DNA from 2 places in the Paenibacillus sp. FSL L8-0435 genome. Region 2 is predicted to be linked to the other one. Evidence: riboswitches for the same ligand, from Rfam matches in the RefSeq annotation. Region 2 holds a riboswitch; the other holds the start of a gene.
The links. Region 2 has a riboswitch for FMN ahead of ribD (bifunctional diaminohydroxyphosphoribosylaminopyrimidine deaminase/5-amino-6-(5-phosphoribosylamino)uracil reductase RibD). Riboswitches for the same ligand answer to the same signal wherever they lie in the genome.

Region 1 (8,343 bases), 600 kb from region 2:
ATTCTTCAATAGCTTTGGAAGAGTTGTCCAAATCTTCTTCAATTAAGGATTTTAGTGTGTCGTCTTTTACGAGTTCCAGCATCGTTACGGCTTTGGTGGCACACGAAGTTTTGAGAGTTAGCAGTTCATGTACTTCGAGTTTCTCATGTAATGCAAGTTCCTTAGTTGCCATCATTAAGCACCTCCAGAATTGATTATTCTATTATGTTGTACCCTGCTATAAATCATATAAACAGAATTAATTCAAAATATTTTAAAAAATAGAAATCAAAACTTTATTTGTCTGTTGATTTCATATCCAGGTCATGGTGAAGTTCCGTGGCAGGAATGACGGGCTCAGGTATCTGTCCCTTTGGAACAGGATTGGAGATATATACATAGTCTCCGGTTCCATCAGGTGCACTTCCTGTAGCCCATAAACCTTCGGCGGATTCAGTTCCCTCGGAGAGATTCCAGAATTCATAGGCCTGCGGCTGAGATTCTTGCTCGGCTTCAGGAGGGAAAGAGGCTGGAACAACGACTCCATTCTTTTCTTCCAGTTCCTGAATAGCGGCCATCCATTGATACTGGTGATAACGATCACGTGCTAACATTTTACGGAAAGTAGCCCGCACACCTTCGTCAGTTGTCATATGGTACAGTCTTGCCACCTGAAGGCGACCCTGACTCTCGGCATGCAAATTGGAGCGCATGTCTGCAAGCAAGTTTCCGCTTGCCACGATATACGAACCATTCCACGGAACACCGTTAGAGTTGGTTGGCAAACCACCAAGACCGCTGACGAGCAGATGTTGTGGGTTGATACCGCCCATAATTGCTGCTGTCACAGGATCCTTAGCGGCTTGTTGTTGTTCCTCAGGAGTAGCGCCATCCAGTAACTGACTGATCAATGAGCAGAGCATCTCGACATGTCCAATTTCTTCGGTGCCAATATCCATGAGCATATCTTTATATTTCTCTTCACCTCGACAATTGAATCCCTGAAAAAGGTACTGCATCATGACGGTCATTTCACCAAATTGTCCTCCCAACACTTCTTGAACCTGACGTGCAAGCATGGGATCGGGACGATCTACTTTGACTTCAAATTGCAACTCTTTCTGATGTCGAAACATGTGAATCCCTCCAATAAAGATGTCTTAAAATTCTGATGATTTCAAAATTTTATTAACCTGTCTATTGGAAATTAAACAGTAAAATAAAAAAAGACAAAGCAGGAGAATGGGGGGCTTCTCCTGCTTTGTCTTTTTAATTCACTACAACATTTTGTTAGACGTCTTCCAATAAACTCTATTCTGAATCCGGTCTTTTGACTTGAAGCGGTGGAGGGATGAGCCAGCCTTTTTCTTTGTTCATTTGAAGAATTCGGAGGCCTAGAGCTGTTTTGGTTGCATGATATTTAGCAAATAACGCGCCAATATCTTCTCTGATCGATTGCCCAATCGTTTGGCTTGCAGCAACCAGACCCATGGCTGTATCGGCTGTTACTTTTGCAGCAATCTCAGGATCTGTGAATCTTGCGCCAGCCGGGATATCCTCAAACTCAACATGTGGTCTTGCCGGCAGTGTTGGTGCAGGGGCAATACCATTTTCAGTCAATAGTGTATCACATTCTTTAATTTCGAGTTTGGCTTGGTCCAGCAGGTCTTCCAAGATTTTCTTCAAATCTTTATCTCCTGCATGACTCATATAAGCTTGGTAGCAAGACACAGCGCCTTTGGCTATTGTGGAACATTGCCATACACTAAAGATTTCACCATAATGCATCGGCTCGTTCTTGGGGTTGCCACTTAGAATACCCATGATTTGATTTCCCTCCAGTATGTTAATTTACCACCAACTTATGATCGCCTGTATTCTATAAAATTATGCACTGAACGGGGAATCGAGGATGCTATCTAAATTAACAACATATTTATTATGTAAACTAAACGAATCTAAACGAATTTATCTTGTTATTCAAAAAGGAAAAACCAGCAGAACAGCTGCTGGTGGGAGTGCAACATATATTTTTAGACTGGAAAAAGTGGGTTACCACTCATCCCGATCCATAGATTTGACTTTTCAAGCTGTCCAGCCAGATGTAATAACCAATCTTCACGTCCCTTGGTTGCCATCACCTGAACACCCATTGGCAAACCTTCTGGTGTCATATGAAGAGGCACACTAATCGCAGGTTGGCCTGTCAGATTCGCAAGCTGGGTGAACGGTGTATACGTAAGACTTGGCTCAAACATTTCATAGATGAGTTGTTGCTGCTGGGTCTTGTCCAATTCACTGATCCGCATCAGGTTACGGATCTGTTCGTCATGAGGTGTTAGTTCACCAATCTTAGGCGCAGGAAAAGCATTAACAGGTGTGACGTAGAAGTCATAACGCTCAAACAAGGTAGACATCTGAGCTGCAGCTACATCCCATTCTGCTAAGCTATGTACAAATTCCGCAGCGGATACCTTTTTGCCAGCTTCAGCCAGAACCCAGGATTCAATCTCCATATCATCGGAGGTCAGAGCCCGGCCCATGGATCGTTCCATGGAAGAGATCATCGCGGCCATCTCACCACTGTTCATCATGTAATAGTTCTCCATCAGCCTGACTCCATTGACTGGACTCAGCTTTTCTTCAACATGATGACCTTGATCTTCCAACCAGCGAACGAGCTTGTATACAGACTCTTTGGCTTCTGCGCTGACAGGTGTTCCCACGGGCGAATCCGTTGTGTATGCAATTTTCAGTTTGCGTTGATGTGGATAGCTCATATCTGCCAAGTAACTGCCTGGAAAGAGTGGAGCATGGAACGCAGCTTCGGGCTGAATAACTTGTAACGTATCAAGCAATGCAGCACTGTCCCGTACCGAGCGAGAGAGGGCAAAATCAATCGATGCGCCTTGCCATTGACGACCAACTCCCGGTCCTACAGGTGTGCGCCCGCGGGTTGGCTTTAATCCAAACAATCCGCTAAAGGAAGCCGGGATACGAATCGAACCTCCTCCGTCACTGGCTCCGGCAAGAGGAACAATACCTGAAGCTACAGCGGCAGCGGCACCACCACTTGAACCACCTGGGGAGTGATTAATATTCCATGGATTGCGAGTTGGACCATGAAGACGGGGTTCGGTAATATTTTTCAAACCAAATTCAGGTGTATTGGTGTGTCCTATGAAGATAAAGCCTGCATCACGGAGTCGAGTGACAAAATTGGAATTGCGTAATGCACGATGCTCGCTGAATAAACGGGAGCCTGAAGTCAGAAATTCACCTTCCAAGGATTGAGAAATATCTTTCAGGAGCAGGGGCACACCGGCAAAAGGTTGTTCGCCGGGGCGAACCAAACCGGCTTCCTCCCGTGCGCGATTTTCATATGTACGAATAACCGCATTAAGTTGCGGATTCACTTCTTCAAGGCGTGCAAACGCCGCTTCCAGCATTTCAACCGGGGATACTTCCCGGGATCGGATCAGTTCAGCCAAACCTACGGCGTCGTAGGAGGTATATGAGAATGAAGACATTAATGATCGTTCCTCTCTGAATATAATTCATCTGTTTATTCCATATGTCATCGTACCACCGGATTGGACAAAAGACAAAACATAGAAGAGACTTAGCGCGATGATATGGATATTCGTTATGAGGTTGGAGGGGAACGAGGAGAGGATTTGCGATATAGAAATAAAGCACAGGGTTAATAGCTCATATTGCTAATTGAGAAAATGATCGAGTAATGGAAATGAAAAAACCACTGCTCATCTAATTTGATGTGCAATGGTTTTATTTTATATTTGACTATTTGTTTATATGTGAACCTCAGATATATCCACTTACTCTGTACGCAGCTTCGGTGCAGCATCAGCCGCAGTTGATGATCTTTCCTGCTGTCTGGAAATGGCGAAGAGGGCCACCCAGATCAGGATAAAACCAAGCAGCTGCTCCCATGTAATCAGTGTACGGAAAGCAATCCAGTTCACCAACACACCCGCCATCGGGAAGCTAAGTTCTGCGAGTGTTGCAACAGATGCTTTGGTTGACGACAGACCTTTGTAATACAACAGAAGACTGAGCAAACCTGGTAACAATGCCTGACCAAGAATGTTGAGGATGACAGCAGCCTGTTCACCCGTTCCGGACGGAAACGTCCATGCCGCACCTTCATTCCACGTCATAAAGATCAGGAGCGGGAGAGCAACGACAAAGCGAAGGGAGGTGACCGTTTCATAACGCGCCTGCCCCAGCATCAATCGGCCCATTACGGTTGAACCTCCCCATAAGGCAGCAGCCCCAAGGGATAACAAGCTTCCAGCATGAATCCAGTTGTCCCAGTTACCTAATGGCAATGTGAAGCCAAATGTAAGCAGGTACGTTCCTGCTAATGCTATGAAGAACAATCCACCGAAGCGACGTGGCAAGGTTTCTTTTAATAACAGTTTAGCCAGCACGATAGCGAAGAGGGGTTGCATTTTTTGCAATAAAAGCACCGTATTTGGATCGTTATGTGTTAGTGCCATGGTGAACAATACCGTTGCGAGTGCTGATCCTCCCCATGAGATAAAAATCACGGCAATCCAGTGGCGAGCACGCAGGTTTTTCAGGTCAGACCGGAATTTCCACAGCACGGGAATGGCAATAAGACTGACGATGATATGTTCCACCAGTACAATCTGCGTGGATGTCATCGTATTTAGCAAAATAATGCGGAAGAGTGGGTCGACACCCCATAAGGCGGCGCCGAGAACTACAAGCCAGAATCCGGTATTACTTCGTTCCTTGCGGTAAACAGGTGATGCTGCTGATGTCTTTTCCATATTCAGGACTCCTTCGTCAGAACACGGAATCTTCAGTTGGCAAAATCGACAAAAGCCCCCGTTTTGGTATATACCAAATAAACGGGGGCTCATCCAAGGACATGCGTCAGGAAAGAGGCCTTCCCGTGAACGGCATGTCAATGTGTTGATCTTCTCTCATCCGGACTGTACCGTCGGCCTTGGATTCACACCAAGTCAGTCGCTAATGTCCTTCGTTAAGAACAAATAGCGAGTCGCGGGCTGGTTCCGAAGAACATCACCGCCGGTTGGGAATTGCACCCTACCCCGAAGATCCTATTCAATTATATAGTGTGTTGAACAAGCTGTAACATTAATAAGTTCATCTTATTCCTGTAAGCGCTAGCAGTTCAAGCGTTTTTTTTAGAAAACGATTTTCCAGCTGCCTTGCTGTCTGCGAAGGAGTACGATCTGACCAGCGTGATACGCATCATGGAGTACCCAGCGAGCTAGTTCGTGTGCCCATTTCTCTTCGGAATCCATATATGCGGCTTCAAGATCTGACTCTTGTAGTGCAGCCAATTGATCTCGCAACTGTTGGGCTAATCGAGTTGTACCCTGTAGCAGTGTATTCCATCCGGCTGCGTCCGTTGGATCTCCAGGATTCCCAAATGTGTATTCATTGGAGTCAACAGCAGGAAGGGTAGGCTCCTTACCTTGCATGCGACATAATAAGCGATGGTTGTAATAATACATATGGTTAACCAACTGCCAGATGCTTAATCCTCCTGAGGGTGGAATCCAGGCTGCTTGTTCTGCTGTAAGACCCTCCAAGGATTTCGACAAAGGTACAATCCAATTACATTGATCCCAAGTATCATCCTTTTGAATACGTAACACATCTAGTGCTGTTGTTTTTGTCATTGCCTTTTCCTCCTTGCGTATAATTGTGATATGTGATGTAACTAGCTAAAACTGATTAATGAGGTTACACTTAATATAACACATCAAAGATGAGTTGTAACCTTCTTTATAAAATTAGATGGTTACACTAAACGGAGGTATATATATGGACAGGTTATGGACCGATTTTGTAAACAGCGATTATCACGACTGGCGTGGGGGAGATCGATCGGAGGACAGGCTTGGGAAGGCGAGCTGGCAGCAAGACTTTCTGGCTCGATGGCAACTTAACGCTTCTGTCCCTGCATCTCCAGAAGATGAGTTGTCCATGAGAAATTTCAGGAACGAATTGATGGCTCTGGGAGCCCGCTTGTCTTCTGGAGCATCATTAACGGATATAGAAAAACAATGGTTAAATGGCATTATGGAAGCAGGGTATGTGAGAAGAACATTGACTACAATTGATCAGGAACTGAAACTCCAACTGTTAGCTGTAGAAGCACATTGGCATCAGGTTATGGCTGAGGTAGCTGCTGATTTTGCCACGACTTTGGTGGAGGGAGAAGGGCATAGGATTCGGATCTGTGATAATTCGGATTGTCGCTGGATGTTCTATGATGATACCCGAAGCAGAACACAGAAGTACTGTGATGATAAGATGTGTGGAAATCTGATGAAGGTCAGAAGATTTCGGGCGAAACGAAAATCCCAAAATTGATAAATACTAACAATAACTATATAATGTATATATACTAGCGAAAAAATAGTCAGAAGCAGTACAGATTCGTAAGCAGGATATGATCGTCTTTCAAACCAAATCAGATGGGAGATGTGTCTTGTGCGGACAAGTTATCTGTTGAAAAATGGCTGTGTGTTGTCGATGGATGCTCGAGTTGGACAGTATAAGAGGGCGGACGTTCTGATCCAAGATTCGTTGATCACGGCGGTTCAGCCCGATCTGGATATTCCGGATGCGGAGATCATTGATGCTTCATCGATGATTATTATGCCTGGGCTGGTGGACACGCATCGGCATATGTGGGAATCACTTGTCAAAACAGCAGGAACCAACTGGTCGTTACCAGTTTATTTGCAAAATCTCTATTATGGTGCAATGGGAAGCAAGCTCCGTCCAGAAGATAGTTATATTGCCAACTTGCTCGGTTCCTTGGAAGCGCTTAATGCAGGAGTGACAACGGTGTTGGATTGGAGCATGCCGTATTCCCCTGACCACACGGATGAACTGATTCGTGGACTTCAGGATGCTGGGATTCGGGCGGTATTTGCTCACGGAGTCCCTGGTGAGACAGACTACTGGAATCGGGATAGTCAACTCACTTATTCGAATAATGATGTGAGAAGAGTCAAAGAACGTTATTTTTCATCACGGGATCAATTGCTTACTTATGGGCTTGCCATTCGTGGTCCGGAGTTCAGTCATTGGGATACAACCGTGAAAGAGATCGAACTAGCACAAGAACTGGATGCGATCTGTTCCATGCATGCCGGATTTGGCAGTTGGGGATCTGTGGATCGCTCGATTAGTCACATGTATGAAGCGGGACTGTTAAGTCCACGGGTGAATATCGTTCATGGTAACACTATGGGCATGGATGAATACAAAATGCTGGCAGATAGCGGCGCTTCCTTGTCGGTCACACCTGAAGTTGAAATGATGATGGGTCATGGATATCCGGCTACCGGCTATTTTCTTGAACATGGGGGAACCCCTACACTTGGTGTAGATGTGGTAACGTCCACAGGCGGAGATATGTTCTCGCAGATGAAGTTTGCACTTCAGGCTGAACGATCCAGAGTCAATGAACAACTTCTGCAACAGGGTGAGATGCCTGGCGAGTTGAACTTGCAGTCCAGCCAGGTACTGAGATTTGCAACTTCGGCTGGTGCCCAAGCACTGGGATTAGAACAGAAGGTCGGAACGCTGACCCCGGGAAAGGAAGCGGATCTGATCATGATTCGTACCACCGATCTGAATATGTTCCCCGTCCATGATCCAATCGGCGCTGTTGTGCAATTTGCCAATCCATCCAATGTGGATACGGTCTTTGTGGCAGGTAGACTCGTGAAGCGAGAGGGTAAGTTGTTGAATGTTGATCTGGATGCGATTCGTCATGCGGCGATGCAGAGCAAAGATTATTTGTTAACCCAATACCGTATGTCAGATGCAGAGAGAATTGCGTTCTCATAATTTACTTTTTCATAAAAACCTGAAATGAAGTCAGTTCGTATTTGTATATACACCTCGATCTATAGTAAGAAATAAAGGGCCGCATAATGATATGTGGCTCTTTAACATGCCTTCATATCGTCGAATTAGACAGGATAAGGGAGGAAGATACAGCAGAAAAAGACGAAAAGAGCTCTCATTCTTATAACTTCAGATAACAAGGATGTAGAGGTATTCTTCACGAAAAATAAGGCTCTTAAAAACTGCGCATAATATAAATTATACGCAGTTTTGTTTTAAATCCATTTTCATATTCATCCACGTGCAACAGATCATGAACATTTTCGCGATAAAACAACAAAATAAGCGATCTCCAAAAATAAATTTAACCAAGCAACGCGATACGTATTAGACAAGTTGCAAACATCTTTAACCGAGCACATCTTCATTTTTCCTCATTTCGTATCGCTTAGGCGAAGCGGGATGGGGATTTTT
Region 2 (8,343 bases):
AAGTTATAAAAAACCTAACTTTCTACTTTCAAATCCATTTATTTATTCAGGCCACACCGGAATACCACCAATGCTGATATTATCTCCAACTTGTTCGATCTCCAACTGATTCAATTGAATCGCCTGATTCATACGTTCCACACCTTCGAAGCGGAAGCTTCCAGGTGTATCATAACCGCCTACAATCTTCGGAGCGATAAACATCAGCAGTCGATCGACCAACCTTGCCTCCAGCATGGCTCCATTCAAGGTACCTCCACCTTCAAGCAAAATTGAACCAATGTCACGCTCACCCAACTTGCTAAGTCCGTTTAACAGATCCACACGTGGTCCAGGACCACAGCGTATAATTTCGACGCCGTAGGCTTCCAAACGTTCAGCAGCTTCAGGACTGGCTTCGTCTGTTGTTAGCACCCATGTTGGAGCAAGACCATCCTTAACCATTTTGGCACCTACTGGAAGACGTAACTTTGAATCCACCACAATGCGCACCGGACTAATGCCTTCGACTTGCAAACGGGTTGTAAGTTCCGGATTATCGGCAATCACTGTGTCCACGCCAACCATAATTCCCTGGTGACGATGACGAAGGGCATGCACAATCTCACGAGCAGGCTCGTTCGAGATCCACTTGCTGTCTCCGCTGCGAGTAGCAATTTTCCCATCCAAAGTTGTAGCTGTCTTCAGTGTCACAAAAGGTAGACCCGTTGTAATAAATTTAATGAATTTTTCATTCATGCGTCTTCCACGCTCACGCAGTACGCCAACTTCAACTTCAATGCCTTGTTGACGAAGCATGCTTATGCCTCTGCCGGATACTTGCGGATTTGGATCTTCACAACATACCACAACACGTTTCACCTTTTCATGAATCAGGCGTTCACTACAAGGTGGCGTCTTGCCATAATGACTACAAGGCTCAAGTGTAACGTATACCGTACTTCCTTCTGCATCACTGCCTGCCATGTTAAGTGCATGCACCTCTGCATGACCGGTTCCACGTTTCAGATGGCTCCCCAGGCCTACAATACGACCTTCTTTCACAACTACACATCCAACGACCGGATTGATCCCCGTCTGTCCCTGTGCTCGTTCCGCCATATCCAATGCCAGTGCCATATAAAATTCATCATTGATCATTTCCAAATCCGTTCACCCCGCGGTTTAAAGTCTTGTTTATTAAAAAATCCCCGTCGAACAATCAGTTCGATGGGGATGATGAGAGACAAATGTCAACAGCAGGAGTTAAATGGATACAGCACGCCAACACTTTGCCCAAAACTTCATTTCGGGCAAGTGAAAATAGACACATACCTTAATGAACATCAATTACAGGAAAGAGCTTTTAAAGTGCGGCATATGTATGGAACTGTCCGGCGTAACCGGATCTCCCTGCACAGTGCAAGACATCACACATCGTGACCGTGCAGCAATACTCCTGCTGAATGCAAACCTGTTAGGTCTGCACCTCTCCTTCTCCCATCCAGACTATACTGTCGGTTCTGGAATTACACCAGATCAGCCATCTGCCAATGGCAGACAGGTCACGGACTTTGCATCAAGTGCTGGACAAATAGGTCCTTACACTTCCTGCATCACCGCCGGTAGGGAATTGCACCCTGCCCTGAAGGATTGCTTTCGTTATTACTTGGATGTTAGCACTTTAATGCCAAAAAATCAATTGTTTTTTGTTCCTTTTTGTCACATACTAACTTTTAATAAGCTAAGAAACAACAAAAACCGCTTCCTCTCAGGAGGTACGGTTTTTGCTTGGAGGCACATTCTCACATCCATCGTATCATTCTACATATCAGGAAAACACCAGCTCGCCATATGCTTTAATTCTTTGGCATTATGAAATGGAATGCGGTCAGGTTCTTGCAGGGGCGAAGTCGGAAGCGAGAACTCTCGTGCGACCCTTCTGACCCAACTTGTGGAATCAATCCCAATAGCCGAGCATTTCCAGCGTCCATTCGCTCTCGGTCGAAACGTCCCATGCAAATCTGCTTTTCCCGGCATCTCTGGAAAGACACCATCCAGATATTCGACGATGACGCGTTTGTCTCTGACTTCATGACAATATACTGTCACCCATACACCTTCCCGGACCCGAACAGCATACACATCGCCAGACTGTACCTCCCCGGTACCTGCATCAGGAGATGCCTTTGGCACTTTTCCGCGAACACTTCTCTTCTTCTCCAATGCACCTAAGATCGTGTCCTTTACAGCTGGACTCTCATCAGGCTTATCCGCAAGAGATATATTATTGAGATCAAACTCATGAAATATCTTGTTCAGGTTGTTCTCATTAATTCCGACAGATGAATCCCACCACGCCAGAGGGGCCTGCACTTCAACCCGCACATTGGGGCGTGCGTCACGTTGCATATAAGAGGTAAATTCCGTGATCATACCAGGATGCTCCGGCGTATCCAGTATGCCAATCAGAGCTAACGTCTCAAGCAAATCACGGTAGACATATTCCTTCTGTGTAGGCAAAAGACGTTCCTTCTTGAGCGCTACTGCTGCCTTGCTGTAACGTGTTTTGGGAGGTAACTCGCGCAGCACCGTTAACACCGCACGGAATGTCCAGCGGTCGTATTCATTGGGTATTGGAATCTCCTTCGCGGTAGCCAGTTCTCGAAGTGCCAACACGCTTCCAAAAGGATCACCGTCCAACGGGGTTCCATTGGTCATCCTCCAATACCATTGCAGCGTCGTGTCGATTGCTTGATCTACACTTAATCCGCAGATCTTACAAGTGTTCGAAGATGGATATGGCGTATGTTCATGACTTGGCATACTGCTCGCAATAAGCTTGCTTGTAAGCAACGAGCGCCAAATCATGGGTGCTGACCACAAAGAGGATACAAAGGCCTGCGCTGCATCATTGATCGTCCATTGATTTGCAACTTTTTTCAGCTCAGTAATCGTTTCATCATGTTGCGGACGTACAAATCGATTCGGTTCATGCCCGGCTGCCTCAAGCGCTTCTCGATCCTTTACGGATAGACTATCCGGAACGACATGCCGCGATGCCTGCAGTTCTTCATTCCACAACGTGCGCTCACTATAAATTTGTTTTAACAAGCTTAGCTGAGTAACCATATCCAAGGTTTTATTCATCCTTTCTAATCATCGATTTCAAGTATGTAAAAAAATAAAAAAAGTGCTTCTTTAAAAGAAGCACTTCATGATTGGATCCAGTTAAGGTGAAGGTATTAAGCTTCTACAACTTCAACAGTTTCCATTTTGTCTTTACCTTCCAAAGCGTCCACGAACTCCATACCTTTAGTTACTTTACCAAATACAGTATGTTGTCCATCCAAATGTGGTTGCGGTTGGTAGCAGATGTAGAACTGGCTTCCACCTGTGTTACGGCCAGCATGTGCCATAGCAAGTGTTCCGCGCTCATGTTTGTTTGGGTTGATTTCACAGTTGATTGTGTAACCTGGGCCACCTGCACCGGAACCGTTAGGGCATCCGCCTTGAGCTACAAAGCCCGGAATAACGCGGTGGAATGTAAGACCATTGTAGAAACCGGAGTTAGCCAGTTTCTCAAAGTTTGCTACTGTGTTTGGAGCTTCTTGATCGAACAGATCGATCAAAACTTCTCCGCCGTTTGCCAATTTAATTTTCGCTTGTTTCGCCATATGTAAATGACTCCTTTCGTATTGACCATCGTTAATGGTACCAGAACGCATGACCCTGGGCCAAGCATTACAGCACTTTTCTTAGTGTACACCGAAAATGTCTGGATCGCAAAAAAAACGACAACTTTTTTCATGATTTAGCTCAAATACGCAAAAAGCAGACGAAAAAGGAAGGTTCCTTTTCATCTGCTTCAACTGCAAAATCCCTATATCTTGAATAATGCAGAACCGCATTATCTTTTGACGAATTAGCGAGTCACTGGCTGTTTGCCAATACGTGCAGGTACCAGGTCATTCTGGATGATATCTTGATACGTCTCACGGCGTACCACGACATCTCCTTGACCGTCTTTGACAAATACAACGGCCGGACGACGAATCCGGTTGTAGTTGCTCGCCATGGAGTAGTTATACGCGCCTGTGCAAGCTACAGCGAGCAGATCGCCGCTTTCCACTTTTGGCAGGTCCAGATCCCAGATCAACATATCGCCACTCTCGCAGCATTTACCCGCAACAGATACCGTTTCCTGAGCAGCCTCATTTGCACGATTGGCAAGCACAGCTTCGTACTTGGATTCATACAAAGCAGGACGTGGGTTATCAGTCATACCACCATCCACGGCAACGTATTTACGCACACCTGGAATGTCTTTGCTTGTTCCAACAGTATACAGCGTTGTTCCCGCTTCACCCACGATGCTGCGGCCTGGTTCAACCCAGATCTCAGGTACGGCATAGCCGATTTGAGCAAAATGATTTTTAACGGCATCTGTAATAGCCTTCACGTATTGCGCAACTTCAAGCGGCGTATCTCCATCGATATAACGGATTCCGAATCCACCACCAAGGTTAACCACTTTGAAAGCAACATTAAGACGCTCATATACACTTGCTGCAAATTCAGCAACACGTTGAACAGCCATCTGGAAGCCTTCAACTTCGAAGATCTGGGAACCAATGTGGGAATGCACACCGAGCAATACCAGGTTGGACTGCTTGGAAGCCAAGTCAATCGCTTCAAATGCTGTACCATTGCCGATATCGAATCCAAATTTCGAATCCGTTTGACCTGTGGAAATATATTCATGCGTATGTGCCTCAACACCAGGCGTCACACGAAGCAAAATGTTCACTTTACGATTTTTGTCCGCTGCTACAGCCTGCAACAGATGCAATTCATTGAAGTTATCAACAACAAAACATCCAATCTCCGCATCAAGAGCCATTTCGATCTCTTCCAACGTTTTGTTGTTACCGTGGAAGTGAATGCGCTCAGCCGGGAATCCTGCTTGCAGTGCAGTAAACAGTTCACCGTCAGATACAACATCCAGGGAAAGTCCTTCTTCTGCTGCAAGGGCACACATCGCCATTACACAGAATGCTTTACTTGCGTAAGCAACCTGGAAGCCCAGTCCGGAAGCACGGAATGCTTCCATGTACTCTCTGCAACGCTCGCGAACCAATTGCTCGTCCACAACATACAGGGGAGTTCCAAATTGTTCTTTCAGATCTGTTGCATCAACTCCGCCAATCTCCAGATGTCCTTGCGCATTTATTTTACTTGTACCATGTAAATACATAATCTGCATTCCTCACTTTTTATATACTGGAACAATTGATATTCCAATGATTTTACACCAGTATATCAAATTAGACAGCGAGATGAATGGATTTTTCGGAAGATCATTTGTGTTTTTTACTTTTTCGCAGTTCCCCGTCCGGATCATCGGACATTTTGGTGTTATCACGGGTTTTATTAAATGATGGACGTTTTTTATTTTCCAGCAACGGTAGCCGGAATAAAAAATTGCCCAGGGCTTTTGCATTAAACGGTATAAAAGGCCAGAGATACGAAGAATTGTACGACCGGTGAACGGTAAGCGCCAATATGAGCAATGTACAGCCCACGACCAATCCCGGAACCTTGAATATCGCTACTGCAATGAGCAGAACTAACCTGACCAACCTGTTGGCAAGACCCAGCTCGTAACTCGGCGTAGCAAACATACCGATGGCTGCGATAGCCATATAGAGTACAACTTCATTGACAAAATATCCTGTTTTGACGGCGATATCCCCGACTAGAATTGCCGCGATCAAGCCCATAGCCGATGCCAGAGGTGTAGGCGTATGGACCGCTGCCATCCGTAATAAATCGACGCCCAGTTCGATCAATAGAAATTGTAGAATCAGCGGTAGCTTTACATTTTCCTGCGGACCAATGAAGTCGAGTCCCATCGGTTTAATCGAAGGGTCAATAACCATGAGAAGCCATAGTGGTAGCAAAAACAACGATATGAGAATCCCTGCAAAACGCACCCATCTTAAATACGTCCCCATCAATGCCGTCTGTCTGTTTTCCTCCGCATGTTCACACAGATCGAAGAAGGTCGTAGGCAAAATCATCACACTTGGGGAAGTGTCTACAAAAATGACAACTCTCCCTTCCAGTAAATGGGAAGCTGTAACATCTGGTCGTTCCGAATAACGAACGAGCGGGAACGGATTCCAACCCTTGTTGATAATCGCTTCCTCTAGCTGCTTGTCGGCTGCGGGAATACCATCGATATCCACTCGCTGTATTTTTTCACGAACGGAATCTACCTGCACTTTATCCACAATATCGTCAATATACACCACACAGACATCGGTTTGTGTTCTCCGCCCCACCTGCATAATTTCGAATTTCAGTCCTGGGTCGCGTATTCTGCGGCGCACCAGGGTTACATTGGTCAGGAGCGTTTCGGTAAAGCCGTCTCTGGAACCTCGGACTACCCTTTCCAATGAAGGTTCTTCGGGTGAACGTACCGGATAACTCCGGGTATCCATAATTAAGACCGAGCGGTCCCCTTCAACGAACATTGCGCTCATCCCGGTAAGAACCTTGTTGATGACCGCACTCATCTTGTCGACTTTTTCCACCTGAATATGGGGAATGTAACATTCAAAATAGGATTTGAGAGCATGTCCGGACACGTCATCTGGCGTGAGATAGGTCAGTCTTTTCAATACTTCAAGCAAAATCTCATCCTTGGCAAAGCCCGTGATCATCAGCAATCCAACGTGCTTGCCCCCCAGGACCATTTCCCTCATATTAACGTCGAACGATTCTCCAAGCCCCAGTACCTGTTGCAGCGTATATTTGTTCTCACTCATGCGTGGGGAGATATCATCGTTTTCCTGCCAATATTGTACGGATTCCTCAATGCTGTCGGACATCTCATTTTGTTTTTTCTTATTGTACGCTTTCTCCTCTTCTTCCTTCTGAATCTCATAAGCAGACTTGTGTAACATCTCTTCCGTTATACCTTCACTATTTTCCTGGCCTGTGTGCTCCGTTCGTTCATCCATCTTCCATCCTCCTATGGCCACGAGTTACCGCTGATATATGAAAAAATCAAACAGGGAACCTGTCATTTTGCCCAAAATCATGGCGAGCAGTAATCCAAACAAATAAGGTTTCATGCCCAATCGTTTGGCTAATACGGGCAGTACATTGAGTACCTCAGTGAGCGCCGCGGCCAGCAGGCCGATGAACACGCCACAGAACAAACCAACAATCGGGCTGAGCAGCAGCACCCCATGCATTTTCCAGTGCCAGAAGTCCGCCACGGTCCCGAGCAGTGAACCACCTATTAGCGCCCCTTCGTACCAGTGAGTCCTGTCATACGATTGCGTAAGTTGAGCCAACCTTGGGATCATATCGAGCACCAGAATGAGCGCAATTACGCCGCTCCCTACGGCAATTCCCCCTGCAATACCCAATACAATGCTGATTGCTCCATTAAGAACGCTCATCCGCATTCATCTCCCTGCGTTCCTGCTCATGCATCCGTTCGCTCTCTTCAATCACCACATATTTATCTACATTTTGCTGGTATAGAAACATCTCCACTTCTAGCGGGGTAGGTTCCTCATTCCACTTTTTCTTGAACAAATGATTAAAAAATACTGCCATTCCGAATCCAATGCCAATGGAATACGCCACTTGGAACAAATAGGGATGTTCGTCCCGATGCCCAGTAAGCATCTCCACAATACGAATCTGTACTTCCTGCATGTTCACATCGGCATGAAAATTCATGATGGTTAAGGCTGATCCAAAGAACAGCAGCAGCCAAACCAGAATGAATAGGGACCTGGAAGGTTGACCATTTCCCGCAATGACTTCAACCAACGTATGACCTGATCCCATCAGTTCCACAGTTACCTCCGGCAAGATGTGCCGAATTCGGGGAATAATCTGCAATATATCAATGAGGATCAGATTGCCATCCTCCGGTCCAGGGCGCAGCAGTTCAAGCTCCAGTAGCCTGCCCTCCTGGTCTTCAGAAGAGGTCAGTACATGTGCAATGTCTCCAAGCTTGACTGCTCTGCCCCTCTGGATGCGAATACGGCTGCGCAGACGAATATAGACCATTGGAGTGGGTGTCTGGGACATCCAAAGCACTCCTTTACTGCGTAATTTAGGTTAGTATTTGAAGAATGTGCAAATTTATTACAAACGGGTTGGAAAAAGATCGGGAGGTTGTGCTAGTGCTGCGGGATGGATCGGTCATTGGTCGCTGTTATCCCCGGATTTCTTGAACTCTCCTTTTCAAGGAGAAATCCGGTGCTAAAGGCGAACGCTTCGCTCCTTTTGACCGATTCCATCCCTCCGCTGCCCATCGTCCTCCCGTTTCCAAAC

Region 1: another riboswitch for FMN. It lies ahead of NST33_RS17065 (DMT family transporter); the one in region 2 lies ahead of ribD (bifunctional diaminohydroxyphosphoribosylaminopyrimidine deaminase/5-amino-6-(5-phosphoribosylamino)uracil reductase RibD).

Annotation. Positions count from the first base shown of each region.
Region 1 is NZ_CP150185.1:3,942,932-3,951,274, reverse strand. Features, by position in the region: gene NST33_RS17085 (spore coat protein) at 1-175, opposite strand, end outside; gene NST33_RS17080 (manganese catalase family protein) at 276-1,115, opposite strand; gene NST33_RS17075 (DUF3231 family protein) at 1,291-1,803, opposite strand; gene NST33_RS17070 (amidase) at 2,013-3,509, opposite strand; gene NST33_RS17065 (DMT family transporter) at 3,819-4,799, opposite strand; FMN riboswitch at 4,944-5,096, opposite strand; gene NST33_RS17060 (DinB family protein) at 5,181-5,681, opposite strand; gene NST33_RS17055 (CGNR zinc finger domain-containing protein) at 5,827-6,378, shown strand; gene NST33_RS17050 (amidohydrolase family protein) at 6,490-7,869, shown strand.
Region 2 is NZ_CP150185.1:4,546,878-4,555,220, forward strand. Features, by position in the region: gene ribD (bifunctional diaminohydroxyphosphoribosylaminopyrimidine deaminase/5-amino-6-(5-phosphoribosylamino)uracil reductase RibD) at 43-1,146, opposite strand; FMN riboswitch at 1,468-1,636, opposite strand; gene NST33_RS20205 (hypothetical protein) at 1,804-3,129, opposite strand; gene NST33_RS20210 (peptidylprolyl isomerase) at 3,225-3,656, opposite strand; gene lysA (diaminopimelate decarboxylase) at 3,905-5,236, opposite strand; gene NST33_RS20220 (spore germination protein) at 5,340-7,007, opposite strand; gene NST33_RS20225 (stage V sporulation protein AB) at 7,032-7,460, opposite strand; gene NST33_RS20230 (stage V sporulation protein AA) at 7,441-8,097, opposite strand.